DNA from 4 places in the Pseudomonas sp. B33.4 genome. Region 2 is predicted to be linked to each of the others. Evidence: riboswitches for the same ligand, from Rfam matches in the RefSeq annotation. Region 2 holds a riboswitch; each other region holds the start of a gene.

Region 1 (3,204 bases), 1.0 Mb from region 2:
CCGCTGGCGGTTTCGCTCTTACATCGAGTCACCTTTTCCAAACGCCGAAAAGGTAACCCAAAAGGCTTTGCCCCGGCGTACGGCACTTCGCTGAGGCTCAGTGTTCCCTCGCTACGGTGTCCATCCGGGGACATCGCCTACGGTTTGCTTCGCTGCACCTCCTCTCGATGTATGCGGCTACGCCGCACGGCGCTGCGCGCCTGATCCCCGGATGAACACCTACGCTCGGCCTGCCGAAGGGGCAAAAAAGCCAGATCAAAAGCCAGATCAAGAGCCCCTCACCCTAGCCCTCTCCCGGAGGGAGAGGGGACTGACCGAGGTGATTGCGAGAGATACGCCGACGTGCGATACCGCGTTGAACTCAGATTCTGAAAGGCCCACAAATCGGCTCCCTCTCCCTCGGGAGAGGGCTGGGGTGAGGGGCAGCAACAACGCAAATCAAAAGCCGAACACCCGCGCTCCTCACCACTCAATAGGCCGAGTGTCAGCTCGCCTGCTCTTGATCTTGATCCACGGGCGACGTCGGAAGGCTGAGTGGAGGGATTGATCCGGGCGTGGGAGCGCAGCGACCGTTTGGCGCAGCCAAACACAGCGAGAGGAGGTGCAGCGAAGCAAACCGTAGGCGCTGCGCCCGGATCAATCCCGGAGCGAAGGAACCCCGAGCCCCAGCGAGCGGGCCGCACGCAGGAGCAAGCCTTTTTGGTTACTTTTTCGGCGTCTGGAAAAAGTGACCCGCCGTAAGGGCGGAACCCTAATCAGCAACACCCGCAGCAACGGATCCACCCCAAAAAATTGACCAAAACCCCACCCCCATGCTCTCCTACACACCTTGTTACGGGTGCCCTTCACAGGGTGAAACGGGAAACCGGTGAATCATGTGCTTTACTCAGAGCCATGTCAGTCCGGTGCTGCCCCCGCAACGGTAAGCGAGCGAAGCGTCAAAACCACTGTGCCTGTACGGCATGGGAAGGTGACGCTTGCAGGTCGGCCTGACGCCAACCCCTCGTGAGCCCGGAGACCGGCCCGCAACACACAGCCCGCACCTTGTGCGTCGCTGAACATAACAAACCCGCGGTGGGCGGGCGCTGTTCGAACCTCTGCGAGCCCGACCCGCAGGGGTTTTCATGCGCTCGATTCACCCACTGACACTCCAGAGGGAAGCGCCATGTCGATCATCAGCAGCACCGGCAGCAACACGGACAAAATCGCCAGCACCACCACCCTGAGCCAACGCCTGACCGCCGCGATCTTCGCCTCGATCCTCGGCGCCAGCCTGGTCTACTTCGCTGGTTTCTCGCACATCGAAGCGGTACACAACGCCGCCCACGATACCCGCCACAGCGCCGCGTTCCCGTGCCACTGAGACCTGCCGACATGATCAAGCGTATAGCGCAAACCGCAGGTTTCACCGGTCTGCTGGCCGCCCTGCTCCTCACTCTGCTGCAAAGCTTCTGGGTATCGCCGCTGATTCTTCAGGCCGAAACCTACGAGAAAGCCGAACCGGTTGCGGTTCATGAACATACCGAAGGTGCCATGGCCGGCCACACCCACGACGCCGAAGCCTGGGAGCCGGAAGACGGCTGGCAGCGCGTGGTCTCGACCACTGGCGGCAATCTGGTGGTTGCGGTGGGTTTCGCTCTGATGCTCGCGGGCCTGTACACCCTGCGCGCCCCGACCAAAACCTCGCAAGGCCTGCTCTGGGGTCTGGCCGGTTACGCAACATTCGTGCTGGCGCCCACTCTGGGCCTGCCGCCTGAACTGCCGGGTACTGCCGCCGCCGATCTGGCCTCGCGACAGATGTGGTGGATCGGTACAGCCGCCTCGACCGCAGTCGGCCTGTCGTTGATCGCGTTCAGCCGTCATTGGCTGATGAAAGTCCTCGGCGTGGCCATTCTCGCCGTGCCGCACGTGATCGGCGCACCGCAGCCGGAAGTGCATTCGATGCTTGCCCCGGAAGCATTGGAAGCTCAGTTCAAAATCGCTTCGCAGCTGACCAACGTAGTGTTCTGGCTGGCCCTGGGCCTGATCAGCGCCTGGTTGTTCCGCCGCAAAAGCGATGGCCAATACCACGCATGACCGATGACCGCGCAGCGCCGACCTTCGTGGTCGGTCTGGGCTGCCAGCGCGGCTGCCCGGCCAGCACGTTGCGCGCGTTACTTGATCAGGCGTTACAAGCGCATCGCATTGAGCTGCAAATGGTCAAGGCCTTGGCCAGCATCGACCTGAAGCGCGATGAGCCCGGGTTACAGGAACTCGCCGCACAACTGGCGCTGCCGCTGCTATATTTCAGCAGCGAAGAATTGGCCAGTTATCAGGAACGACTCAGCCACCGTTCCGAGATCGCCTACGAACGCACCGGTTGCTATGGCGTCGCCGAAAGTGCCGCGCTGGCCCTTGCCGAACAGCTGATTCAGGCACCGGCAAAACTGCTGATTTCCCGACAAAAATACGCTCAGGCCACCTTCGCATTGGCCGGTGCTGCATAAATTCCCGATAATCCCCGCCACCGATCATGAGCAATCTTCATCTGAAGCGATTGCCGCCCCCCTTTTTCACAGGATTCAACCATGACCGTCTACTTCATCGGCGCCGGCCCCGGCGACCCGGAATTGATCACTGTCAAAGGCCAGCGGCTGATCCGCAGTTGCCCGGTGATCATTTATGCAGGCTCGCTGGTACCGGCGGCGGTGCTGGACGGTCACCAGGCGCAAACCGTGGTCAACAGCGCTGAATTGCATCTGGAACAGATCATCGAATTGATCAAAACCGCGCATGCCAACGGCGAAGATGTGGCGCGGGTACATTCCGGTGATCCGAGCCTGTATGGCGCGATTGGTGAACAGATTCGCTATCTGCGCGAGCTGAATATTCCGTTCGAGATCATTCCCGGTGTGACGGCTACGGCAGCGTGTGCGGCTTTGCTTGGCGCGGAACTGACCCTCCCGGACGTCTCGCAAAGTGTGATTCTGACGCGGTATGCCGATAAAACCGCGATGCCGGCAGGCGAAGAACTCGGCAGTCTGGCGCAGCATGGTGCGACGATGGCGATTCATCTGGGGGTCAACCATCTGCAGAAGATTCTGGCGGAGCTGCTGCCGCATTACGGCGCGGACTGTCCGATTGCGGTGATTCACCGGGCGACGTGGCCGGATCAGGATTGGGTAGTGGGGACGCTGGCGGATATTGCCGGGAAGGTTGAGGCCA
Region 2 (3,204 bases):
ATCACTGCCGATTTCGTCACGCTCGTTGACGGCTGTCCACAGCGCCCCGCTGGTGGGCTCCCAGGCCAGGCCATTGGGGTTGCGGATGCCCGAGGCGAAGATGCGGTGATTACCGGTCGCCCGATCGACTTCCCAGATCGCTGCGCGGCCTTCTTCCTTATCCAGACCATTTTCGCCGACGTTGCTGTTCGAGCCGACCGTGACGTACAGCTTGCTGCCGTCCTTGCTGGCGATGACGTTTTTGGTCCAGTGATGATTCAGCGTGCCGCCGGGCAGATCGACCACCTTGATCGGCTGCGACTTGATCTCGGTCGCGCCGGGTTCGTAGTTGAAGCGCAGCAGGCGATCGGTATCGGCGACGTACAGGTCGTTGCCGACCAGGGTCATGCCGAATGGCGAGTTGAGGTTTTGCAGGAACACAGTGCGGGTTTCGGCGACGCCATCGTGATCGGCGTCACGCAGCAGGGTGATGCGGTTCGGACTCGGCACGCCAGCGCCGGCCTTGCCCATGACCTTCTTCATTACCCAGCCACGAATGCCGCTGCTGTCATCCGGCTTGGGTGGGGCATTGGTTTCCGCCACCAGCACATCGCCGTTGGGCAGCACATAGAGCCAGCGCGGGTGATCGAGGCCTTCGGCGAACGCTGCGACCTGAGTGCCGGCCGCTGCGGTCGGTTTGCCACCCTCGGGCCAGCCGACTGCCGGGGCGATGTTCACCGTCGGAATCAGGGTCTTGTTTGGTTCGGGCAGCTTGGGTGACGGGCCGGTGCCGTCGGAGACTTGCAGGCTGGAGGATTCACCGCAGGCGGCGAGCCCTCCGGCGAAGGCGATGACAAAAACGAGCTGGGGCTTGCGCATTGCTGATCTTCCCTATGAATGCATTCCTAATCATAGAGGAGGGCGCAAGCCCGATGGTTCAACTGCTCAGCCGCGGGCTTCCTTGAACAGCACGGCGATGCCCGGGTGATAGTTGCCAGCTTCGCTGCGCAATTTGCGGTAGGCATAGGGGAAATACCAGGCGACAGCGCAGGTGTGCTCTTTTTGCAAATCGTCGACCATGTCCTGCAGCTCTTCGGGGCTGGCGCTGTGCTGGGCTTTTTGTGGCGCGACAAACAGGCAGCCAAGCTTGAGATCGCTGGCATAGCTGATTCGCTTGGCGTCGTTGGTGATGTCCAGCAGGGCTTGGGTCAGATTCAAGTTGGTAACCTTCGGCCAGCGCTGAGTGGCCTGGATAAAGGCGCGGTCTTCGGCGCCGGCCAGAAACAGATCGGCGTGGGCGTTGCGCTCGCCTTCTTCGTTCTGTTTGCGCGTGGCAGTGTCGTTCAAAGTGACCAGCTCGGCCATCCAGGCTGCGGCCGAGAGCAATCCGAGATTGGCTTTCTCGTCATGCCAGTAAGGCGTGTCGCTGTCGCCGCGCACGGCGTTGTAACGGTCGATACAGTCAAACCAGCGTTCAAGCACCGGGCGCAGGAATTCCAGGCGCGGGTTGCTGATGATCATGCCTTGCATCGTCATCATCCTTTATTGTTGTGGTGGGCTTTTCAAGAAAAGCATGGCTCTTTGATATCATTTGTATCAGTGTGGCACAAGATTGGCGTCAGATAATTGATCGGCGGCAGTTATTCGCCCGATGGCCGCCTCTTTAATTGACGCTCCACCCCCAACCCTCTAACCTTCGCGGCTTGTTTCAGGTGCTCTGTGACCTGCGTCGACAGAGTGAAACAGGGAAGCCGGTGAGGGTTGTCTTCACGCGAAGAACCACCACGATCCCGGCGCTGCCCCCGCAACGGTAAATGAGTAAAAGCTGCGCCTTGAGCCACTGCCTCGACAGAAGCGGGAAGGCGCGCAGTCAGGCGAAACGCCGCTCATGAGCCCGGAGACCGGCCTGATCCATCCAGCGGCATCACGGTGGGCGATGCCAGGCTTTTTGCCGTCTATTCTTGTGCCTGCCCGCCGTTATCCAGCCCCAACGGAGAGCTCCCCATGACTGATTCCCCCGAGCGCGACGAACGCCATCTGGCGCGTATGCAGCGCAAAAAAGCCGTGATCGACGAACGCATCGCCAACTCGCCCGACGAGTGCGGTCTGGTGCTGGTGCTGACCGGCAACGGCAAAGGTAAAAGCAGCTCGGCCTTCGGCATGCTCGCCCGCGCCATGGGCCACGGCATGCAATGCGGTGTTGTGCAGTTCATCAAGGGCCGCAACAGCACCGGCGAAGAGTTGTTTTTCCGCCGTTTCCCCGAGCAGGTACGTTTCCACGTGATGGGCGAAGGTTTCACTTGGGAAACCCAGGATCGTCAGCGCGACATCGCCGCCGCCGAAGCCGCGTGGGCAGTCTCGCGCGAACTGCTGCGTGATCCGTCGATCGGTCTGGTGGTGCTCGATGAATTGAACATCGCCCTCAAGCACGGTTATCTCGATCTCGATCAGGTACTCAGCGATTTGCAGGCGCGTCCGCCGATGCAGCACGTGATTGTCACCGGTCGCGCGGCCAAGCCGGAAATGATCGAAATGGGCGACACGGTTACCGAAATGGGCATGCTCAAACACGCCTTCCAGGCTGGTATCAAAGCGCAGAAAGGCGTCGAACTTTGAATCAACCACGTCACTGCCCGGCGGTACTTATCGCCGCGCCGGCCTCCGGTCAGGGCAAGACCACCGTCACCGCTGCACTCGCCCGTTTGCATCGCAATCAGGGGCGCAAGGTGCGCGTGTTCAAATGCGGCCCGGACTTTCTCGACCCGATGATCCTCGAGCGCGCCAGCGGTGCGCCGGTGTATCAACTGGACATGTGGATGGTCGGCGAGCAGGAAAGTCGTCGGCTGTTGTGGGAAGCCGCTGCCGAGGCGGATCTGATTCTGATCGAAGGCGTGATGGGCCTGTTTGACGGTACGCCGTCCAGCGCCGATCTGGCGCGGCATTTTGGTGTACCGGTGCTCGGTGTGATCGACGGCACGGCGATGGCGCAGACCTTTGGTGCGTTGGCGCTGGGCTTGGCAAAGTATCAGCCAGACTTGCCGTTTGCCGGCGTATTGGCCAATCGTGTCGGCACCTTGCGCCATGCGCAGTTGCTCGAAGGCAGCCTCACGGAAGGGCTGCGCTGGTACGGCGCGTTGTCGCGAGAGACTGGTATCGAACTGCCGAGCCGCCATCTCGGCCTGGTGCAGGCCAGCGAATTGAATGACCTCGATGTGCGTCTCGACG
Region 3 (3,204 bases), 820 kb from region 2:
CCAGCACAAACGCTGTAACTGCCCCGGCAAAGGCACCGACGGATAACGAAATCATTCCGGCGCCAACCCCGAGCAACGCCACCATCACCGCCCCGGTCGAAGCGCCGGCAGAAATCCCCAGCAGATACGGATCGGCCAACGGGTTGCGCAGCAGCGACTGCAAAATCACCCCGCACGTCGCCAGACCGGCACCGCACGCGGCCGCGACCAGTGCGCGGGTCAGGCGGTAGTTCCAGACGATGCCTTCATCGATAGGGTCGAGCACATAACCGGCGCCCCACAATTTGTTCGCCAGCACTTGCACGACCACGCCCGGTTCAATCGAGGTTTCACCAATGGCCACGCCAGCAACCACTGCAATCAACAGCGTCGCCAGGGCCAGCAACGTACGGATCAGACTGGCACTCATTGCGACAGGTCATAGCCGTTGATGGCCGTGGCCAGTTGCTCGATGCCATCGAACATGCGCAGGCTGGCCTGCATGGCCATGGCGTCGAGAATGATGATGCGGTTGTGTTTCACTGCGTCCATGTTGCGTGTCACCGGGTCGCTGCGCAGGAAGGCGAGTTTCTTTTCATAGTCGTCGGCGGGGAAGCGTCGGCGATCCATGCGCGCGATGACGAGGAAGGTCGGGTTGGCCTTGGCGATGGTTTCCCAGCCGACCGTTGGCCATTCTTCATCGGACTGCACGACGTTGCGCACGCCGAGGGTGCTGAGCATGAAATCGGGAATGCCTTTGTGCCCGGCCACGAATGGCTCGATGTCCATTTGCGCGCTGGAGAACCAGACCAGCGCACTGGCGTCCTTCAGCTGTTTGCCTTGCGCGGTGGCAATCGATTTGGCGAGGCTGGCCTTGAGTTGGTCGTTGAGCTGCTGGCCGCGCTCCTGCACATCGAAGATCTGCGCCAGTTGGCTCACGCTTTTGTAAATCGTGTCGATGCGGAACGGCGCCAGCCGCGTGCCATCGGCGCCGACGAGGTTGTCCTTGGCTTCGCAATCGGAAGGCAGCAGGTAGGTCGGAATCTTCAGCTCATGAAACTGCTCGCGGGTGCCGACCGCGCCTTGCGGGCCGACCATCCATTCCAGCTCCACGGCCACCAGTTCCGGGCGCTTGCCGATCACCGATTCGAAACTCGGTTCGTTATCGGCCAGGCGCTCGATCAGGTCGTTCTGTGCCTTGTACTTGTCCAGCACATTGTTGAACCACAGCGAGGTGCCGACGACTTCGTCGCTCAGGCCCATGGCGTAGAGCATTTCCGTGCCGGCCTGGCCGATGGTCACGGTGCGCGTCGGGGCGTGCTGGAAGGTCAGGGTGCTGCCGCAGTTTTTCACCGTCAGCGGATAGACAGTCGGTGCCGCCTGCGCCATGGCGCCAAGGGTCAGGCCGGTGATGAGGGTGGCGATGCGGGGCAGCAGCATGGGGCAGTCTCCGAGGGAACCGTACGGGGAGCGGGAGAGTACGGTCTGGAAACACACCATCGAACGCGGTCAGGAAAACAGCGCAAGGCCGGGCAGCCAACGAAGACGCGCACGGCACGATGTCCTTCCCGGACACCCCGCCGGTTAGTAGTCACTGTGCCGGCAGGTCTCCTGACTGATGCGTCATCGCCTGGCTCCGGCCTTCCCGGGATTCACCCAGTGGCAGTCGTGGAGCAGGCTCGGCACCTACAGTTGCGGGGGCAGTTCCGATCAATGCTGAGCAAGCACCTCGGATTCCCTATTAGTCCCGTTCGGGAACCGGCGGCGGCATGTTAGTCGATCGCGCCGTTTAAGGGGAGACGAATCTGTCGCGGCGAGGATTAGTGCTGGCTCATCAAACCGTGCAACACGCCCAGGCGCAGGCCCGGTTCGGAGGGCAGCATCTGCGCGATGCCGAACACTTTGAATGCCGCGAGCATCAACACCAGACCACCGGGCAGAATGCTCTGGCGATGAGGTTGCAGCCCGGCCAGTTTCAGTTGCTGGACGTTGTTCACCTTCAGCAGAAGCAACGACAGGCGCAGTAGCCCGCCGTAGGTGATGCCGTCCTGACCGTAGTCGTTGAGGCGATTGGCCTTGAGCACTTTGGCGAGCATGCGCGCGGTGCCGGAAGAGCCGATGGTTTGCTGCCAGCCCTGAGCGCGGTAGCGCCGGGCAACTTTTTCAAACTGCAGGATGGCGAAGCGTTCGGCTTCCTGCAGCGCAGCGGCGGACAGGTCGCCGCCGCGAAAAAAGCGTGTGCTCAAGGTGCCGCTACCGATGGCGATGCTTTCGGTGAGCAATGGTTGCGCGCCCTGGCCGAGGATCAATTCCGTGGAACCGCCGCCGATGTCGACCACCAGGCGCAGGTCTTCAGCGCTCGGCAAGGCATGGGTCACGCCGGCGTAGACCAGCCGCGCCTCTTCATGGCCGCAAATGACGTCGATGGGAAAGCCCAGATGCCGCTCGGCACTGGCCAGAAACAGTTGCGCGTTGTCCGCTTCACGCACCGCGCTGGTGGCCACCGCGCGAACGCGGCCGGCCTCGAAACCGCGCAGTTTCTTGCCGAACCGCGCCAACGCCTGCCAGCCGCGATCGAGCGCCAAGGCGTCCAGCGCGCCGCCATCAAAGCCTTCGGCAAGACGCACCGGTTCACGCAGGGTTTTCACTTCCTGAATCTGCAGGCCCTTTCGACTGCGCACCGACTGGCCGATCATCAGGCGAAAGGCATTCGAACCCAGGTCGATGGCGGCAAACAGCGAGGCGTCGTCTTTCATGGGAATCCTTGCAAAGCACCCGTCGGGAGGCGCGAGACGGTTTGCGAGAATTCTGCCGTGATCTTGATGACATCCTGATGACGGGGCAGCGGCGGTTCAATGAATGTGTGGCTGTCATGACACTGTCATTATCCGGCGTCTATGCTGAGGCCAATACATCGCGTGTTCTTAAAGTTTTTGCTGCCGAATTTGGCAGCTTTTTTTTGCCCAAAATTCAGCGAAATCCCTGTAGGAGCTGCCGAAGGCTGCGATCTTTTGACTTTGTTTTTGAGAGCAGGATCAAAAGATCGCAGCCTTCGGCAGCTCCTACAGGGGTAGTGGGGAGTTAGCAGGACTGAGGAGTTTCGCCTCGGGCCAGACGCGCATTGATGTGTTCGATTACCTCGGGCAACTCGGCGATGGTGTCGATCAGATAATGCGGACGCGAAGGCGCGAACATCTTGCCGATCCGCGCGCGTTCTTCCGCCAG
Region 4 (3,204 bases), 1.9 Mb from region 2:
TAGTTGATCTGAACATTGCCCCCGGTCGAATCGACCCGAATGCCGCCTGCGCCAAAACCGCTGGCGAACAGGTCGCCCGCATAATCGATCAGCACATTGTTGTTTTCCGCGCTGACGATGATCGCGTAAGCCCGCGTGGTGTTGAGTCCGCCAAGCACATTGATGTTGCCGCTGCCCGTGATCGTGACATCGCCGGTGCCGCGCTTGATTACGTAAATGGCTCGGGAGCCGGCAGCATTGGCGGTGCTGCCAACATTCAGCGCGGCATTGTTGTCGATGCTGATCGAGCCGGTGGCGCCGACGTTGTCGTTGGCATAAATGCCGTGCGCTGCGCCGCCGGTTGTGGTGATCGCGCCTTCGTTGACGATAGCGATGCTGCCAACGGTGGAGAACGCGCGAATACCGAATCCGTTGAGACCGTTGGTGTTGATCGTGCCGCTGTTATTCAGGCGGGTATTACCGGCGCCACCTTCGGTGAAAACGCCGAATGCGTTCATGCCGATCCCTTGCACGTTCGCGGCATTGACCACAGTGGTATTGCCATTGACCGCGCGCGTATGCACGCCGGCGTGGTTGCCAATGCCCGCCGTGGGCAACGTTTCATCACCGATCGGTGGGCCCGCCGACAGTGCATCGTCGTTGTTGACCAGAATGCTGACGCCGCTGCCGACATTGACGTTGTTGTCGCCGCTGCCGCTGGCTTTGCTCCAGATACCGTTGCCGCCGAGCAAGGTGATCTGGCCGCTGCCCTGATGGTTCAGAATGATCGTGCCGCCGCCGCTGGCATTGATGTCGATGCCGTCGTGCTCATTGCCGACCACGGTGTTGAGGATGTTCAGCGTGGTGCCGGCGCTGACCGTGAACGTCGACAGGCCTGCGCCGGCATTACTGAGCGCCAGCGCATCCAGCCCGCTGCCGCCGAGGTTGACGGTATTGGTGCCGCCATCGACGCTCAGGTTCGCGTTGCCGGTGGTGCCAATGACATTGGCGAACACCGCGTTGGCAGCCGTCGGGGGCGTGCTGTTGACCGTCGTACCGCTGAGCGTCAGCGTTGTGTTGGCGTTGTTGCCTCGACTGTTCAGCGAGGATCCGGCCGTGGTGGTGATGGTGGTACCTGTCTGAGTGCTGATCGACGCATCGACTCCGGCCGTTGGCAAGCAGGTTTGCGAGACGTTATAGGCGCCTTCGGCCAAAGGCCCGCACGCCGCTTGCGCGTCGCTCAGCGTCAACGCATTGGCCATCGCGACCAGCAAGGCGTTGCGAATGAAGTGCGGGGCGAACCCGCCGGGAACATGGTCGCTGGCAGCGTGCATGAAAACCTCCTTGTTCGACTGCTCCTCGAGCAACTCGCGCCTGTCGACACCACGGATATCGCGTTGTGGTTACCGTCATAGACCTTAGTAGTTATTTCGAAAGTTGGTAATTCGCGGATCGAGAGTCGGTACCGGCAAGTTGACGAACGGTCTGTCGAATGTTCAGATGCCGCCCAGTTTCAGGTGTCCCATGCCGCCGCGCATGGGGTGAAACGGGAAACCGGTACGTTCTTTTCGAACAAGTCCGGTGCTGCCCCCGCAACGGTATGCGCGTGATGCTTTCGATAGACCACTGTGGCCGCACGGCCATGGGAAGGTGAAAGCCTCTATACGCGCGAGCCCGGAGACCGGCCTGAAATTTCGTTTGGCAAAATCCTGCGGTGGGCGGGCATGGGCCGGTATTGGCTGTGCGCGATGCCTTCTCCTGCATGCTCTTCTGCGAAGATCCTTTTCGAGAAGACAATGATTCGACCTTTCAACACTTCTGCTCCAACCCTGTTCCTTGGCTGCCTGTTCAGCCCGTTGCTGCTGGCCGATGACGCGCCACTGGAGCTCAATCAACAAATCGTTTCTGCGCCGTCGGTGGAGTCCACCACCGTCGCTGATATGGCGAAGTTCGGCAGCAAAGTCGAGATTGTGACCCGCGAGCAGATCGAGCGCGCCGGCCCCAGCGCCGATGTCAGTCGCGTCATGCAGATGTTCATTCCCGGCCTGTACGTAGCACCGAAAAACGGCCCGTTCGACTACGGCACCTATTCGCTGCTGGGCGGGCGCAACGACGACACGCTGATCCTGCTCGACGGCGTACGCCTGAACAATCGCCTGTACGGCGGCCTCTATCTGGACACTCTGCCGGCCAACGCCGTCGAGCGCATCGAAGTGCTCAAGGGTGGCCAGAGTCTGTTGTTCGGCACTCAGGCCGTTTCCGGCGTGATCAACATCGTCACCCGCAGCCCGCAATCGCGCAAAGCCTCCGGTGAGGTCAACCTGGGCGTCGACAGCTTCGGCGGCACCACTGCAGATGCGCGGGTCGAGAATATCTTCACTAACGGCTTCGGCGATCTGGGTTTGCTGGCGTACGTCAGCCACAACGTTTCCGACGGCTATCAGCCGTATCGCAACCGCGACATGAAAAACGATTCAGGGAAGAACCGCGCCTACGAAGTCACCACCTTCGGTGGCAAGGCGATCCAGTCGTTCGGCGACGATGCCCGGCTTGAACTGTTCTACCAATACGCCGACGCCAACCTCGATTTCGCCCGCCCGGTCGACAACCACAAAACCACCAACGATCGCGTGCAGCAGATCGCCACGGCGACTTTCGAGCAGACCGTCAACGAGCGTCTGAGCTACTTCGTCAAAGGCCATATCAACGACTGGGACACGCGCTACACCCGCGTCAACAACGTCGTCGGCGGCGGCACCAAAGTCATCAACCACGATGACTATTGGGGCTTCACCGACTGGGGCGTGCAGGCCGAAGGCAAGGCTGAATTGCCCGGCGGTCATGTGCTGGTATTCGGCAGCGACAACCAGTGGTTCAAGGGCCAGGACGATGTGCTGATCATCGACAACGACAAGGCAGAAGCCCACGCGTTCTACACGCAGTTGCGCCCGCAGATCGACGCCCTGCCCGACTGGCACCCGAGCATCGGCGTGCGTCACGAAGCCATGAGCGGTGGCGACAGTGCCACGGTCGGCATGCTCACTTCGCTGTATGACCTCAACGACAACTGGTCGGTGCGCGGTCAGTACGGCAGCGCCTACAAACTGCCGAACGCCGAGCAGCTGTTCGTCAACGAGCCGGGCGACGAGATCGGCAACCGCAACCTGAAACCGGAAAAGAGCCGCAACGCTGAATTGGGTGTCGACTACAAAGGCTTTTTGCTCA

Evidence for each region. Region 2 has a riboswitch for cobalamin ahead of cobO (cob(I)yrinic acid a,c-diamide adenosyltransferase). Riboswitches for the same ligand answer to the same signal wherever they lie in the genome.
Region 1: linked by a shared signal. The riboswitch ahead of U6037_RS12710 (CbtB domain-containing protein) and the one ahead of cobO (cob(I)yrinic acid a,c-diamide adenosyltransferase) in region 2 are both predicted to bind cobalamin.
Region 3: linked by a shared signal. The riboswitch ahead of U6037_RS11885 (ABC transporter substrate-binding protein) and the one ahead of cobO (cob(I)yrinic acid a,c-diamide adenosyltransferase) in region 2 are both predicted to bind cobalamin.
Region 4: linked by a shared signal. The riboswitch ahead of U6037_RS16450 (TonB-dependent receptor) and the one ahead of cobO (cob(I)yrinic acid a,c-diamide adenosyltransferase) in region 2 are both predicted to bind cobalamin.

The regions. Positions count from the first base shown of each region.
Region 1 covers NZ_CP140706.1:2,885,492-2,888,695, reverse strand. The annotation lists cobalamin riboswitch at 820-1,042, shown strand; gene U6037_RS12710 (CbtB domain-containing protein) at 1,166-1,363, shown strand; gene U6037_RS12705 (CbtA family protein) at 1,375-2,076, shown strand; gene U6037_RS12700 (cobalamin biosynthesis protein) at 2,073-2,486, shown strand; gene cobM (precorrin-4 C(11)-methyltransferase) at 2,568-3,204, shown strand, end outside.
Region 2 covers NZ_CP140706.1:1,855,525-1,858,728, forward strand. The annotation lists gene U6037_RS08295 (sorbosone dehydrogenase family protein) at 1-858, opposite strand, end outside; gene U6037_RS08300 (hypothetical protein) at 925-1,509, opposite strand; cobalamin riboswitch at 1,673-1,904, shown strand; gene cobO (cob(I)yrinic acid a,c-diamide adenosyltransferase) at 1,984-2,595, shown strand; gene U6037_RS08310 (cobyrinate a,c-diamide synthase) at 2,592-3,204, shown strand, end outside.
Region 3 covers NZ_CP140706.1:2,675,444-2,678,647, forward strand. The annotation lists gene U6037_RS11880 (iron ABC transporter permease) at 1-397, opposite strand, end outside; gene U6037_RS11885 (ABC transporter substrate-binding protein) at 406-1,419, opposite strand; cobalamin riboswitch at 1,563-1,757, opposite strand; gene U6037_RS11890 (Ppx/GppA family phosphatase) at 1,800-2,735, opposite strand; gene phnX (phosphonoacetaldehyde hydrolase) at 3,061-3,204, opposite strand, start outside.
Region 4 covers NZ_CP140706.1:3,753,555-3,756,758, forward strand. The annotation lists gene U6037_RS16445 (autotransporter outer membrane beta-barrel domain-containing protein) at 1-1,313, opposite strand, end outside; cobalamin riboswitch at 1,478-1,684, shown strand; gene U6037_RS16450 (TonB-dependent receptor) at 1,776-3,204, shown strand, end outside.